Regions from separate parts of the Pseudarthrobacter sp. NCCP-2145 genome, predicted to be linked through region 2. Evidence: predicted binding sites of a transcription regulator. Region 2 holds the regulator's gene; each other region holds the start of a gene.
What was found. The regulator LexA, encoded in region 2, represses DNA repair genes until DNA is damaged. The targets are predictions, from matches to a motif close to TCGAACANNTGTTCGA.

Region 1 (4,543 bases), on a different contig from region 2:
CAGTCACCGGCGACCTGGCGAACTGGCACACCGGTGCACCCGGCGCGATTCCCGCCGTCGGAGGCGCCATGGACCTGGCCACCGGCGCCAAGGACGTGTTCGTGATGATGACCCTGCTCACCCGCGAAGGCGCGTCCAAGATCGTGGAGTCCTGCACCTACCCGCTCACCGGCGTCGGCTGCGTCACCCGCGTGTACACGGACAAAGCCGTCTTCCTCACCGGGCCCGGCGGCATCACCGTCCGCGAAACGTTCGGCTGCACTTTGGAGGAACTCCAGGAACTGGTGCCGGTTCCGCTCAAGGCGGCCGCCGCGGCCTGAGGCGGCCCTAGGATTGGTAACCATGACCGACGCAGCATCAGCGGGTGCCCCGCAGGCCAGTGACCAGTACGTCCAGTCCCTGGCCCGCGGGCTCGCCGTCATCCGTGCATTCGATACGGACCACCCGATGATGACCCTGACGGAGGTGGCAGCCCGCACCGGTCTGACGCGCGCCACTGCCCGGCGGTTCCTGCACACCCTGGTGGAGCTGGGCTACGTGCGGACGGACGGCAAAACCTTCGCGCTGACGGCCAAGGTGCTCCAGCTGGGCTACGCGTACCTGTCCGGGCTGTCGCTGCCGCAGATGGCGCAGCCGCACCTTGAGGAACTGTCCCTGAAGCTGGGGGAGTCCACCTCTGCGGCGGTGCTCGACGGGACGGACATCGCCTACATCGCCCGGGTGACCACCCGCCGGATCATGAACGTGGGCATTACCGTGGGCACCCGCTTCCCGGCGTACGCAACGTCAATGGGCCGCGTGCTGCTCGCCGGGCTGCCTCCGGCGGACCTGAAGGCCTACCTGGCCACGGCCGAGATCAAGCCGCTGACCCCGCGCGCCCTGGGCACCGCCAAGGACCTTCTGCCAGTCCTTGAGACGGTCCGGGCGCAGGGCTGGTGCCTGCTGGACCAGGAGCTGGAGCTGGGCCTGATGTCCGTGGCGGCCCCTGTGTACGACAGGTCCCGGGTAGTGGCAGCCGTCAACGTGTCCCTGCAGGCCCAGTCCGTGGCCGCCAAGCCGGACCCTGACGCCTTCCTGGCCTCGGTGGCACAGGAGATCATTGCGACGGCGAAACTCATCTCCGCCGATCTCAGCGCCCGGGGTTAGCCGCCCCAAGGGGGTGGACGCCGCCCGCGCCTAGCTCCCCTGCCGGAGCAAGGACAGGAAATGCTGCCTCATGCGTGCGCGGTCCGGTTCCACGCCCGTGATGAGGCGGAAGGCGTCCACCGCCTGGCCCACGGCCATGTGGCCGCCGTCCAGCACACGGCACCCTTTGGCGCCGGCGGCCTTGACCAGTTCGGTTTCGATCGGACGGTAGACGATATCGGCCACCCAGTGCCGGGACTGGAGCAGGTCCCCGTCCAGGGGCATGCCCGGGTGGGCGTGCATGCCCACGGGAGTGGCATGCACCAGGCCGTCAGCCTCGGACATCAGATCCCCTATCTCGCCGATCGGCCGCCACTCGATGTTCCTGTCCGGAAAGATCCGCGCGAGGGCCTCGGCCCGCTCCCGGGACCGGGCGGGATCCAGGTCCAGGACGCACAGGTGCTGCGCTCCTGCCGCCAGGAGCGCATAGGCCGTAGCGGCCCCGGCGCCGCCCGCGCCCAGCTGCACAACATGTCCAAGGGATGCTCCGGGGAGGCCTTCCTCGAGGGCGGAGCCAAATCCGGAGTAATCGGTGTTGTGGCCGATGAACTTGCCATCACGGATAAGGACGGTGTTGACCGCTTCCAGCCGCGCCGCATCGTCCGAAAGAACATCAAGGTACCTAAGGACAACCTGTTTGGCTGGAACGGTGATGTTAAAAGCATTGAAGCCCAGGTCGCGTCCGGCCGAGAGCAGGGTGCCCGCGTCGTCCGCCGGACGTGCCAGGACGGTCAGGTCGACGGTCCGGTAGATGTACCGCAGCCCGTGATGGTCGGCTTCCCGCTCGTGGAGGGCGGGGGTCAGGGAGTGCGTGGTTCCTTCGCCGATCAACCCCACCAGGTACGACTCCGCCGGAGTACTCATTCTGTCCACCTTCCGGCCCCGCCAGTGCGAAGCGTCCTTGGGTCGGATTGCCGGTCACAATTTCGGCCGCGGCCTTGTTCCGGGCCTCGATGTGAACTAGATTACAACTACTGTACGTTTTATGCACACATGTTCGTAATGCGCACAAAGTCCCAGGCGAGGCGCACTGTCGGAGAAGACAGCCGGCAGCCTTGTCGGAGTACGGGTATCAAAGGAGAAAACCGTAGTGAAAACCCTTCTAAAATCACTCGCAGTGGGCACGGCGGGGTTGCTTGCGCTGACCGGCTGCGCCTCGGGCAGCAACAGCAGTTCGGAAGCCGACTTCCCTGCACAGGACATCCGGCTGACCGTTCCGTGGGCCGCAGGCGGCTCGGGGGACCTGACGGCCCGTACCATCGCACCGCTGCTGGAAAAAGAGCTGGGCGTCGAAGTCATCGTCGAAAACAAGCCGGGAGCCAACGGATCGGTGGCCTACAACTGGCTGAAGGACCAAAAGCCGGATGGATACAACCTCTCGATGATGGGCGTAGAGGTGGCCACCCTGCAGTTCCAGGATTACGACATCGACCCGTCCAACTACGCGCCGATTGGCCAGGGCCTGGCCGGACCCGGTGCCATCGCTGTCCCGGTGGACAGCCCCTACAAGTCGCTCAAGGACCTCGTCGCGGACGCCAAAGCCAACCCCGGCAAGGTCACCTACTCCAGCCCGGGCGTCGGCTCGGTCTGGGATTCCCCCGCCCAGGGCCTCCAGGAACTGGCCGGAATCGAACTCACATCTGTCCCGTTTGACGGCTCAGCCCCGGCAGTTGCTGCTGCGGCGGCCGGTGACGTCGATTTCTCGATCGATGCGATCGGCACGCAGAAGAACCAGGTGGACGCAGGCAAGCTCCGTTACCTGGCCATGCTGACCGAGGAACGGGATCCAAAGAACCCGGATGTCCCCACCGCCAAGGAAGAAGGAATCGACCTGCAGAACGCTTCATGGGTGGGAATCATGGCTCCGGCAGGTACACCCGAGGAAGTGGTCAGCAAGCTCTCCACCGCCATGGGCAAGGCTGTTGAGGACCCGGAATACAAGAAGGTCATCGAAGGGTCCAACCTCGTGCCTACCTTCAAGGACGCGGAGGAGATGAAGGCTTTCCTTGACGAGGAAGCCGACCGTTACGGACCGTGGATCAAGCTCGCGCAGGGCAAGTAGCGCAGGGCACACACTTCGAGGCAGACGGGCCGGCCGGCCTTCCGCTGGCCGGCCCCTACTGAGGAACCGCAATGAACGATCACACAGCAACAGGGCCGCCGGCAGGCCTCAACCCAACAGACCCTGAGCAGGACCACGCCGAAGCCCATATCCACCCGGCGTCCGAGGTGCTGGTCACGGACCGCGCGCACCGGCTCAGGGAACTGGTTCCGGCCGCCGTCACCATAGGCCTCGGCGTTCTCATCCTGGTGCTCGCCCAGGGCATCCGTTCGGGGGTCCGGGTGGAACTCGGGCCTCCCTTCTGGCCCACCATGCTCGCATGGAGCCTTATCGTCCTCGGCGTCCTGCAGGTGGTGGTCAACGTGCTGCGCGGGGTCAGCCGGGCAAACCTCCCTGATCCGCTCAGCGGCTGGGGCATCGGCCGGATGCTGCTGACGGCCGTGATCCTGGTGGGCTACCTCCTGCTATGGAACGTCCTCCAGTTCTGGTTGATTACGTTCGCAACGAGCGTCGCGCTGACGGCCCTCTACGGCGGCCGGGGCTGGAGGCCGCTGCTCGTGTTCCCGGCCATCGTTACGGCCGTCCTCCATTTCCTTTTTGTCGTCGCATTGCGGGTGAACCTATGATCCAGATCGCTGCCTCGCCCGTCACGGACGGCATCATGACCGTCCTCCAGGTGGATACCCTTCTCTACATAGGCCTGGGCATCCTGGTGGGCATGCTCGTGGGTGCCTTCCCGGGTGTGACTGCCACCATGGCCGTGGCTCTGGCCAGCGGTTTCACTCTGACGCTGGAACCCATCCAGGGCCTCGCCGTGCTGCTGACCATCTACGTGGCCGCCCAGTTCGGGGACCGGGTGCCGGCCATCCTCATCAACACCCCGGGCACCCCTGCCTCCATTTCCACAACCTTTGACGGCTATCCGCTTGCCCTGAAGGGACAGGCGGGCCTGGCCCTGACGACGTCCGCCTTCGGCTCGGCCTTCGGCATGCTTTTTGGCATCCTCATCCTGGCGGTCGCCGCGGTGCCCCTTTCGGAATTCGCCCGCCAGTTCGGGCCGCCGGAAATGTTCGCGCTGGTGGTTTTTGGCCTGACCATGATGGTGGGTGTCTCCTCGGGACGGATCCTCAAGGGCCTTGCCGCCGGAGCCTTCGGTCTCCTGCTGGCCACCGTGGGCCGTGATCCCATCACCGGTGACGCCCGCTTCACCCTCAATGTCCTGGAACTGAACGGCGGCGTGCCCTTCATCCCGGTCATCATCGGGTTCTTCGGCGTGGCGGAAGTCCTCAACCAGAT
Region 2 (4,543 bases):
GGGAAGCGTGGCCTGGCTTGCAAGGATGCTTTCCAGGGAGGTGAGGAAGGCTGTGGTTTCGGTCTCAGTTCCGGCCGTGACGCGGAGATGGCCCGGGATCCCGACGTCCCGGATCAGCACCCCGGCCTCCAGCAGTTCCTGCCAGACCCGGTGCGGGTTCTCAAGTCCGCCGAAAAAGACGTAGTTGGAGTCGGACGCCGCCGGCTTGAGGCCCATGCGCGTCAGCTCCGACACGATGCGGTCCCGCTGCTTTTTGATGTCTTCCACATCCGCCATCAGCGCCTCGCGGTGCCGGAGGGCGGCCAGCGCGGTGGCCTGCGTGATGGCGGAGAGGTGGTACGGCAGCCGGACCAGGCGCAGCGCATCGGCGACTTCGGGTGCTGCAGCCATGTAGCCCAGGCGTGCCCCCGCCAGCGCGAAGGCCTTGCTCATGGTCCTGGACACGATCAACCGCTCCCGGCCGGGCAGCAACGTCAGCGCGCTGGGCGTCCCGTCGTGGGCGAACTCATGGTAGGCCTCATCCACAATGACGATGGTCTGGCTTGCTTCACCGGCCTCGTAGACGGCCTCCACGACGTCCAGCCCCAGCCCCGTCCCCGTGGGGTTGTTGGGGGAACAGAGGAAGACGATGTTGGGCTGCAGTTCCTTGACCTGCCGCGCTGCGGATTCAGCGCTGAGGCCGTAGCCTTCGGCGCGCTCACCGACGATGTATTCGGTGTCCGTTCCACTGGCCAGCAGCGGGTACATGGAGTACGTGGGCGGAAAGCCGAGCGCTGTGCGTCCGGGGCCGCCGAAGGCCTGGAGGATTTGCTGGAGCACCTCGTTGGAGCCGTTCGCGGCCCAGAGGTTGGTCTCGTCCAATCCGTGGCCGAGGTATTCCGCCAGCGCTTTCCGCAGTTCCGTGAACTCGCGGTCCGGGTAGCGGTTGAGCCCGGCGGCGGCCTCGGACACCGCCGCGCTGATGGCGGCCCGCACGTCCGCCGGAACACCATGGGTGTTCTCGTTGACGTTGAGAAGGATTGGGACGTCCAGCTGCGGCGCACCGTAAGGGGTAAGCCCGCGGAGGTTGCTGCGGAGGGGAAGCCGGTTCAGGCGTTCTAGCTGGTCATTCACCTGAACAGTTTAGTGCCCGTGCCGGGTGCCGGAAAATGTGACGGCATCCTGTTCGCCCTCGGCATGTGCCGGATCAGCCGGCGGGGACGAACAGCTGCTGCCCGGGGAAGACCGCACCTGCGGACAGGTTGTTCAGCTGCACGATGTCCGCCACAACATCGCGTGCGTCGCGCTCCGGCGCAACGGTGGCCGCGATGCCCCACAGTGACTGGCCGGGCTGGACCGTCACGGTGACCGCGGACGTTGTCTCAAGGTCCGCAGCAGAGTCGGAGGCTTTCGCCGGGGAGTTGAAGAAGCCTGCCAGTGAGAGCAGCAGGGCGGCCAGGAGCACCAGGGGAATCCCGATCAGCACGATGCGGCCGCGGCGGGTCAACCGCAGGGGCGGAAGGGCTGCCGGCCGTTCCGGCTGCCGCTCTTCAGGCCGGGAGAGAAGTTGCCGCACTGAGAGCAGCTGTGGACGTGAACCCCGCGAAACAGATGTAGCTGACATGAACTGAGCCCTCCTGGACCATACTGTGCTGCCCGGATGTTCTGCTCCGCGCCCCTCTGGGGGCTTCCCGGTGCCATCTTCGAATGGCCGGGGTTCGCAGTAGAACATATATTCGAACTTTGCTTTCTCTGTTTTAGCACCTACCAACGAACATTGTCGAGACTCGCTAGAACAAATGTTTGAAAAAGCAGTGTGGCTGGCCTAGTTTTGAACGAAAGAACAACCACCCGGACAGTCGATCAGCAGGGTCTGACATTATGGGGCGGGATCCTCCAGGGCCTGGCCGTGGAGGGGCCGGCGGACACCGAAAGGCATTGGCGAATATGGCAGCAGCAGCCGCCGGGGGCAGGGCAACCGCGCAACCGAAGAGGACCGCCAAGGGCCTGACGCCACGGCAGAAAAAAATCCTCGAAACCATCCAGCGCTCCGTCAATGAGAACGGTTACCCCCCGTCCATGCGGGAGATCGGTGACACGGTGGGGCTGGCCAGCCTTTCAAGTGTCACGCACCAGCTGGCCCAGCTGGAGAAACTCGGCTACCTCCGCCGTGACCCGAAGCGTCCGCGCGCCATGGAAGTCCTCATGCCCCTGACCCTGGACGGCGGTGCGGCCAAGCCAAGCAGCCAGCCATCAGCCGGACTTCCAGCCGGCGGTGCCACCGTCACGGAGCTGCCTACGGCCCTGGACACCGCGATGGTCCCGCTCGTTGGCCGCATCGCTGCTGGTGGTCCCATCCTTGCCGACCAGCAGGTGGAGGACGTTATGCCGCTCCCCCGGCAGCTGGTGGGCCAGGGCGAACTGTTCATGCTCAAGGTGGCCGGCGATTCGATGGTGGACGCAGCCATCTGTGATGGCGACTGGGTGGTGGTCCGCCGCCAGGCGGACGCGGCCAACGGGGACATCGTCGCTGCCCTCCTTGATGACGAGGCCACTGTGAAGACGTTCCGGCAGCGTGACGGCCACACCTGGCTGCTCCCCCAGAACACCCAGTACGAGCCCATCCTCGGGGACCACGCCACCATCATGGGCAAGGTCGTGTCTGTGCTCCGCTCGCTGTAGCCGCCCGCTCCTGGCCCCAGGCAGGGCCAGCCCACAACACAGTCAGTCCGAGGCACATTCGGCCGTGCGCTGCGCTGGCCGGATCCACCTAGGGCAGATCCGGCCCTGCGCAGTGCCGGCTTCCCGGAGCCCCGGCATGTGAAGGGACGTCAGGCGTTCTCCCCGGCCAGCCTCTCCAGTGCGGCGATTGCCGTCTTCCGGTCCGTTGTGGACCAGAACGGCGGCAGCGCTCCCCGGAGGAACCCGGCGTAGCGCTCGGTGGCGAGCCTGGAGTCAAGTACTGCCACCACCCCCTTGTCCCCGGTAGAGCGGATCAAGCGGCCTGCGCCCTGGGCGAGCCGGATGGCGGCATGGGTGGCCGAGACCGACATGAAGCCGTTTCCGCCGGCCTGCGCCACGGCGCGGGAGCGCGCCGTCATGAGGGGATCGTCCGGCCGCGGAAAGGGAATCCGGTCTATCACCACAAGCCGGCATGAACCGCCCGGAACATCCACGCCCTGCCACAGGGACATGGTTCCGAAAAGGCAGGTGTCTGGCTCGTCGGCAAACTGCTTCACCAGTGCGGTCATGGTGGAGTCGCCCTGGCAGAGAACCGTCATGTCCAGCTTTGGGCGCAGGGCCTCGGCGGCTTCCTCTGCGGCTCGCCGGGAAGAAAACAGGCACAGTGCGCCGCCGCCGGAAGCGCGGATCAGGGACTCGAGCTCGTCCAGCGCCTCCGGGGATGCGCCCCTGCCGGGCTTCGGCAGGTGCCCGGCCACATAGAGGATGCCCTGTTTGGGGTAGTCGAACGGCGAGCCCACGTCCACGCCCTTCCAGCGGGGAGCACCCTCACCCACCAGGCCCAGTCCGCCGGCGGCGGGTTCAAATGCTGAACCGATGGCCAGCGTGGCGGAGGTCAGCACAACGGTGTGTCCGGCGAACAGGCCTTCCCGCAGCCTCCCGGCCACCGAGAGGGGCGCAATGTTGATCAACGCCGGCGCTGTGTCATCCGGCGGGGAGAACCCCTGTGCGGGGTCAAAGGAGCTGGCGCGGGAAAACCACACGACTTCGCGGTTCTCCCGGGCTGCGAGGAGCCGTTCGCAAAGTTCCAGGATGAGCATCAGGCGGGACCGCGCAAGCTGCCGGCCGCCGTCGGGCGTTGTATTGCTGTCACCCTTCGAATCCGAGAGGGCGGCCCGGCAGGCGTCGCGCAACTGGTCCACGCAATCCAGCTGTTCGTCATTCAGTCCGTTGGGCAGCAGTCCGTTCGGTACGCCGGCAAGGGCGAGCTCCAGGTTGGCGGCCGCGGCGTTGAGGGCGTCAACGGTGATGGCGGTGTGCTTGCGGGCACCGGCGGCCGCGGCGTGCACCATGGCCACCGAGAGCTGGCCGGACACTGCACCGGTAACCCTGTCCTGGAGTTCGTGCGCCTCGTCCACCACCACCACGTCATACTCGGGCAGGACCGCCAGCCCCTCAAAGGCGCTGACTGCAAGCATGGCGTGGTTCGTGACCACAACGTCGGCCTCGGCAGCGTCCTGGCGGGCAAGTTCGCTGAAGCACTCTGCTGCCATGGGGCACTTTTGGGCGCCCAGGCATTCCATGGACGTCACGGATACCTGGCGCCAAGCCCGGTCCGTGACACCCGGCAGGAGCTCGTCCCGGTCACCCGTGGCGGTCTTCTCCGCCCACTCCCGCAGCCGCACCACTTCCTTGCCGAGCTGGGACGAGGGGCCGCCCACGGCTGCCGCGAAGTGCGGGACGCTGGTGTCCTCGCCCAGGCTGAACAGCTGGCCTTCCGACGGTTCCTCGCTCGGGAAGCCGCCTTCCAGCTTGTGCCTGCAAACATAGTTGGACCGCCCCTTGACCAGGGCCACTTTGACAGGCCGGTCCAGGGCAGGAG
Region 3 (4,543 bases), on a different contig from region 2:
GGCAATCACGGGTGAATCGACGTCGAACCCCAGGGCGGCGATCGACGGTTCGGCGTGCGATGCCGCCTGCTCGTTGATGATCACGCGCGCCTGGCCCATGGTCCACAGCTGCACGTCCTTGGTGCGGTGCCTGCCCTCGAACCCGAAGCCGAGCTGGCCCAGGAGCTTCTCAAGCCGGGCGGTATCGTCCGCTTTGACCTCGGCGAAGTTGAAGCCCGCCGGTTCGCTGACCTTGGGCAGCGTGGCGAGTTCCATGGGATAACGACGGCGGGAGGCAGCACTGCCGCCCTCTGCGGCTTCCGCGCTGCCTGCCAGCCATTTGGCGCTCTGTTCCTCCAGCCAGATGAGCGAGCGCATGGCGTCCACGGCTGTGCGGTCCACATCCGACTGGCGGAAGACGTCGTTGAAGACCTCCAGGGAGACCGGGCCGGAGTAGCCGGCCCGGACCACGTGGCCCATGAACTTGGCCAGTTCGAACTGCCCCTCGCCCGGGAACACGCGGTAGTGGCGGCTCCAGGACAGCACATCCATGGTGAGTTTCGGGGCGTCCGCAACCTGGACGAAGAAGATCTTCTCCGGGTCAAGCTTTTCTATTGGTGCGGTGTCCCAGTCGCGGGACAGGATGTGAAAAGAGTCCAGGCAGGTTCCCAGGTTGGGGTGGTCCACCATCTCCACCAGGCGGTAGGCGTGCTCGTAGTCGTTCACGTGCTTGCCCCAGGCCAGGGCCTCGTAGGCCACCTTGATGCCGTGGTCGCCGGCAAGTCCGGCCAGCTGGGCGAGCTGTTCGGCGCGGACGGCGTCGTCGTCGATCGTGGCCGTGGCAACGTTGGAGCAGACCAGGATGGTGTCCATGCCCAGGCGGGACATCAGGTTGAACTTCGCTTCCGCCCGCCGGAGGTTCGCCTTCAGCAGGTCCGGGGCCACGCCGTCGAAATCCCGGAATGGCTGGTAGAGGTCTAGCCCCAGGCCAAGGTCTGCTGCCATGGACCGGACGTCCCCGGGGCTCAGCGGCGAGGTGACCAGGTCCTGTTCAAAGATTTCGATGCCGTCGAACCCTGCGATGGCACAGGCCTGCATCTTCTCCTTCAGGGTGCCGGAGAGGCAGACGGTGGCGATTCCGGTGCGCATCAGGCAGCCACCTCTTCTGCGGCCACGAGCTCCAGGAAGTGCGAGCGCATGCGGTCCGGATCGGGTTCCAGGCCCGTGAAGATGCGGAAGGCATCTGCGGCCTGGCCCACTGCCATCCGGCCGCCGTCCAGGACCTCGCAGCCCTTGGCGCGGGCGCCCCGGACGAGCTCGGTGTCGATGGGGCGGTAGACAATGTCCGCCACCCAGTGCCGGGACTCCAGCAGCTCCAGGTCCAGCGGAACGCCGGGGTGGGCGGCCATCCCCACGGGGGTGCAGTGCACCAGGCCGTCGGCCAGCGGCATCAGCTGCGGCAGCTCCGCCGTCGTGCGCGCCACAACGGTGCTGTCCGGGAAGAAGCCGGCCAGTTCGGCTGCCCGGGCGGCGCTGCGGGCGGCGTCCATGTCCACGAGGTCCAGGTGGCGGACCCCGGCGGTGAGGAGGGCGTAGGCCACGGCGGAACCTGCCCCGCCGGCGCCCAGCTGGACCACCCGGTCCAGCCTGGCGCCGGGAAGTCCTGAGGAGAGGGCTGCGGCAAAGCCGGAAAAGTCTGTGTTGTGGCCTATGAACCGGCCGCCGTCGATCACCACGGTATTGACCGCACCGAGCCGCACGGCGTCCGGCGTCACCTCGTCCAGGTGCTGCAGGACCAGCTGCTTGCAGGGGTGCGTGATGTTCAGGCCGTTGAAGCCGAGGTTCCTGGCACTGCGCAGCAGCTCTCCCACGGAGTCGCCGGGAAGGCCGAGTTCCACGAGGTCGATGGGCCGGTAGAGGTAGCGCAGGCCCTGGACATCCCCTTCGCGCTCGTGCATGGGCGGGGTGAGTGACGGCATCACACCATCGCCGACCAGTCCCACCAGGTAGGACTCAGTTCGATTACTCATCCGTGCAGCTCCTTTGGTACGGCACCGGGCAGGAGCAGTGCGCCAGGCGGGTGCTGCTGCTGCGGTGTTGAAAGTTACGGTACATCATTTGTTCTATCAGCGCACTCTTGTTCCACATACGAACAAATAGCCGAGTCAGCGTTGCGGCAGGCGGGCCGCAAGCTCGGCGGCCGCCTCACGCAGCAGCGGGACGCACGCCGCCAGTTCCTCCAGGCCCATGCGGAAGACGGGGACCGCCGTTGCCAGGGAAGCGAAGGCGTGGCCCTGGGAGTTGAGAAGCGGAACGGCGACGGCACGCATGCCCATCTCGTTTTCCTCGTCCATCACGGCATATCCTTGGCGCCGGACCTTATCGATTTCCGCGCGGAAGGCGTCCCGCTCCGTGATGGACTTTTCCGTGAGCTGCTCCAGCGGGAGATCCTCCAGCAGCCGTTCGCGGTCGGCGTCCTCCGCAAAGGCAACCAGCACTTTTCCGACGGCGGTAGTGGAGAGGGAGCCCAAGTGGCCGGGGTCGCTGGTCACCCGGAACATCTGCGGACCGTCCACCTTGTTGACCGTGAGGTGGTGGTGGCCGTCGCGGACGCTGAGGATGGTGGCCTCGCCCGTCTGTTCGGTGACCCGGCGGAGGACCGGCATGGCCGTGCCGGCGAAGCCGTGATGGTTGGAGACCCGCTGGCCCAGCTGGAAGATCCGCAGGCCCAGGTGGTAGCGGCGGCCGTCCGGTTCGTAGTCCACGAAGCCGTCGCGGGTCAGGGACCCCAGCAGGCGGTAGGTGGTACTGAAGGGCAGCTCGGCCCGTCGGGAGATCTCTGCGGCACTGGCCCCGCGCGGCTCATCGCCCAGAAGGACCAGGAGGCCCAGGGCCTTCCCCACCATGTCCGTGCGGTCCGCTTTGGCCGCCTTGGCCTCAGGAGGGGTGTCAGCAGTTACGTCGTTGTCCGCTGTGGCTTGGTTCACACTCATGGATCGATGCTCCCACATAGTGAGAGTTATTTCTAGATAGTGATTATTTTCTTGACAGGTGACCGCACTCACAGTCACTATTGCTGTATCGCACAAGTAGCTCCCACCATGTGGCTACTGCCCGGGTTATCCCGCACCAATGCCGAGCCGCGCCTCCACCTGAAGGCAGCGCCGGCCGCGAGCCCCCCTGATCCATCCGCGACAAAGTCGTCACATCTAAGGAACTCCATGAGCCAGACACTCTCGTCCGCCGAGCCAGGCATTGCCGCCCCGGCCGGGACGCCGAAGAAGGCAGCCCTCGCCAGCTTCCTGGGCAGCGCCGTCGAATATTACGATTTCTTCATTTTCGGATCCGCAGCAGCCCTGATCTTCCCCACGGTCTTCTTCCCCAATGCTGACGCGAACGCGGCCATCATGTCCTTCGCCACGTTCGGTTTCGCCTATGTGGCGCGCCCCGTGGGCGCCGTGATCCTGGGGCACTTCGGTGACAGGGTGGGCCGGCAGAAGGTCCTGATGTTCACCCTCCTCCTGATGGGTGCCTCCACCTTCCTCATTGGCTGCCTGCCGGACTTCAACACGGTTGGCTGGTGGGCTCCCGCCCTGCTGGTGCTGGCCCGGCTCTGCCAGGGCCTGTCCGCCGCCGGGGAACAGGCCGGAGCCTCCTCCATGACCCTTGAGCACGCCCCGGACAACCGGCGCTCCTTCTTCACCTCCTGGACCCTCACGGGCACCCAGGGCGGCCAGATCCTCGCAGCCCTGGTCTTCATCCCCGTCCTGGCCCTCCCGGACGAGATCAAGTACGGCATTGGCTGGCGCATCCCGTTCTGGCTGAGCGCCGTGGTGGTTGTTGTTGCCTTCTTCATCCGGCGCACCCTGCACGAGCCGCCGGCCTTCGAGGAAGCCCAGAAGACCGCCCAAATTTCCAAGCTCCCGGTTGCCGACCTGCTCAAGGCCCACTGGCGCGACGTCCTCCGTGTGATCTGCTGCGCCTTCATCGCCGCCGTCTCCACCGTGTTCGGCACCCTCGCCATCAGCTATGCCAAGACCGTGGCGGGCGTCGACGGCACCACCACGCTCTGGCTCGTGGTCGGCGCCAACTTCGTGGCCCTGGGCACCCAGCCGCTCTTCGGCATGCTGGCTGACAGGATCGGCCGCAAGCCCGTCTTCATATACGGGGCTGTGGCCAGCGCCATCCTGACGCCCGTCTTCCTGCTCAGCCTGGAATCCGGCAGCGTGCCGCTGATGTTCCTGGCCGCCATCGGCTTCTTCTCCTGCGGCTACGCAGCCTCCAACGCCGTCTGGCCGTCCTTCTACGCCGAGATGTTCAGCACCAAGGTCCGCTTCTCCGGCCTGGCCATCGGCACCCAGCTGGGCTTCCTGATGGCAGGGTTCGCACCTGCAATCGTGGCGGCCATGGGCGGGATCAGGCCCGGCGGCTGGGTCCAGATCAGCATCTTCACCGCCGTGATCTGCGGCATCGCGGCCATCTCCGCCCTGACTGCCAAGGAGTCCTACAAGACCCCCACCACGCAGCTCGGCCTCAAGTAGAACCCCGCCCGGCTGGAAGTACC

Region 1: NFU08_RS14965 (shikimate dehydrogenase) is a predicted target of LexA. The motif match lies at 2,171-2,186, and genes of this name have one in related genera.
Region 3: NFU08_RS15020 (shikimate dehydrogenase) is a predicted target of LexA. The motif match lies at 2,090-2,105, and genes of this name have one in related genera.

Annotation. Positions count from the first base shown of each region.
Region 1 covers NZ_BRCG01000017.1:50,612-55,154, reverse strand. Annotated here, with positions in the region: gene NFU08_RS14975 (3-oxoacid CoA-transferase subunit B) at 1-320, shown strand, start outside; gene NFU08_RS14970 (IclR family transcriptional regulator C-terminal domain-containing protein) at 343-1,146, shown strand; gene NFU08_RS14965 (shikimate dehydrogenase) at 1,177-2,049, opposite strand; gene NFU08_RS14960 (tripartite tricarboxylate transporter substrate binding protein) at 2,276-3,247, shown strand; gene NFU08_RS14955 (tripartite tricarboxylate transporter TctB family protein) at 3,319-3,873, shown strand; gene NFU08_RS14950 (tripartite tricarboxylate transporter permease) at 3,870-4,543, shown strand, end outside.
Region 2 covers NZ_BRCG01000021.1:35,285-39,827, forward strand. Annotated here, with positions in the region: gene NFU08_RS16665 (histidinol-phosphate transaminase) at 1-1,113, opposite strand, end outside; gene NFU08_RS16670 (LysM peptidoglycan-binding domain-containing protein) at 1,187-1,603, opposite strand; gene lexA (transcriptional repressor LexA) at 1,927-2,661, shown strand; gene NFU08_RS16680 (ATP-dependent DNA helicase) at 2,811-4,543, opposite strand, start outside.
Region 3 covers NZ_BRCG01000017.1:62,536-67,078, forward strand. Annotated here, with positions in the region: gene NFU08_RS15015 (bifunctional sugar phosphate isomerase/epimerase/4-hydroxyphenylpyruvate dioxygenase family protein) at 1-1,128, opposite strand, end outside; gene NFU08_RS15020 (shikimate dehydrogenase) at 1,128-2,009, opposite strand; gene NFU08_RS15025 (IclR family transcriptional regulator) at 2,145-2,972, opposite strand; gene NFU08_RS15030 (MFS transporter) at 3,201-4,520, shown strand.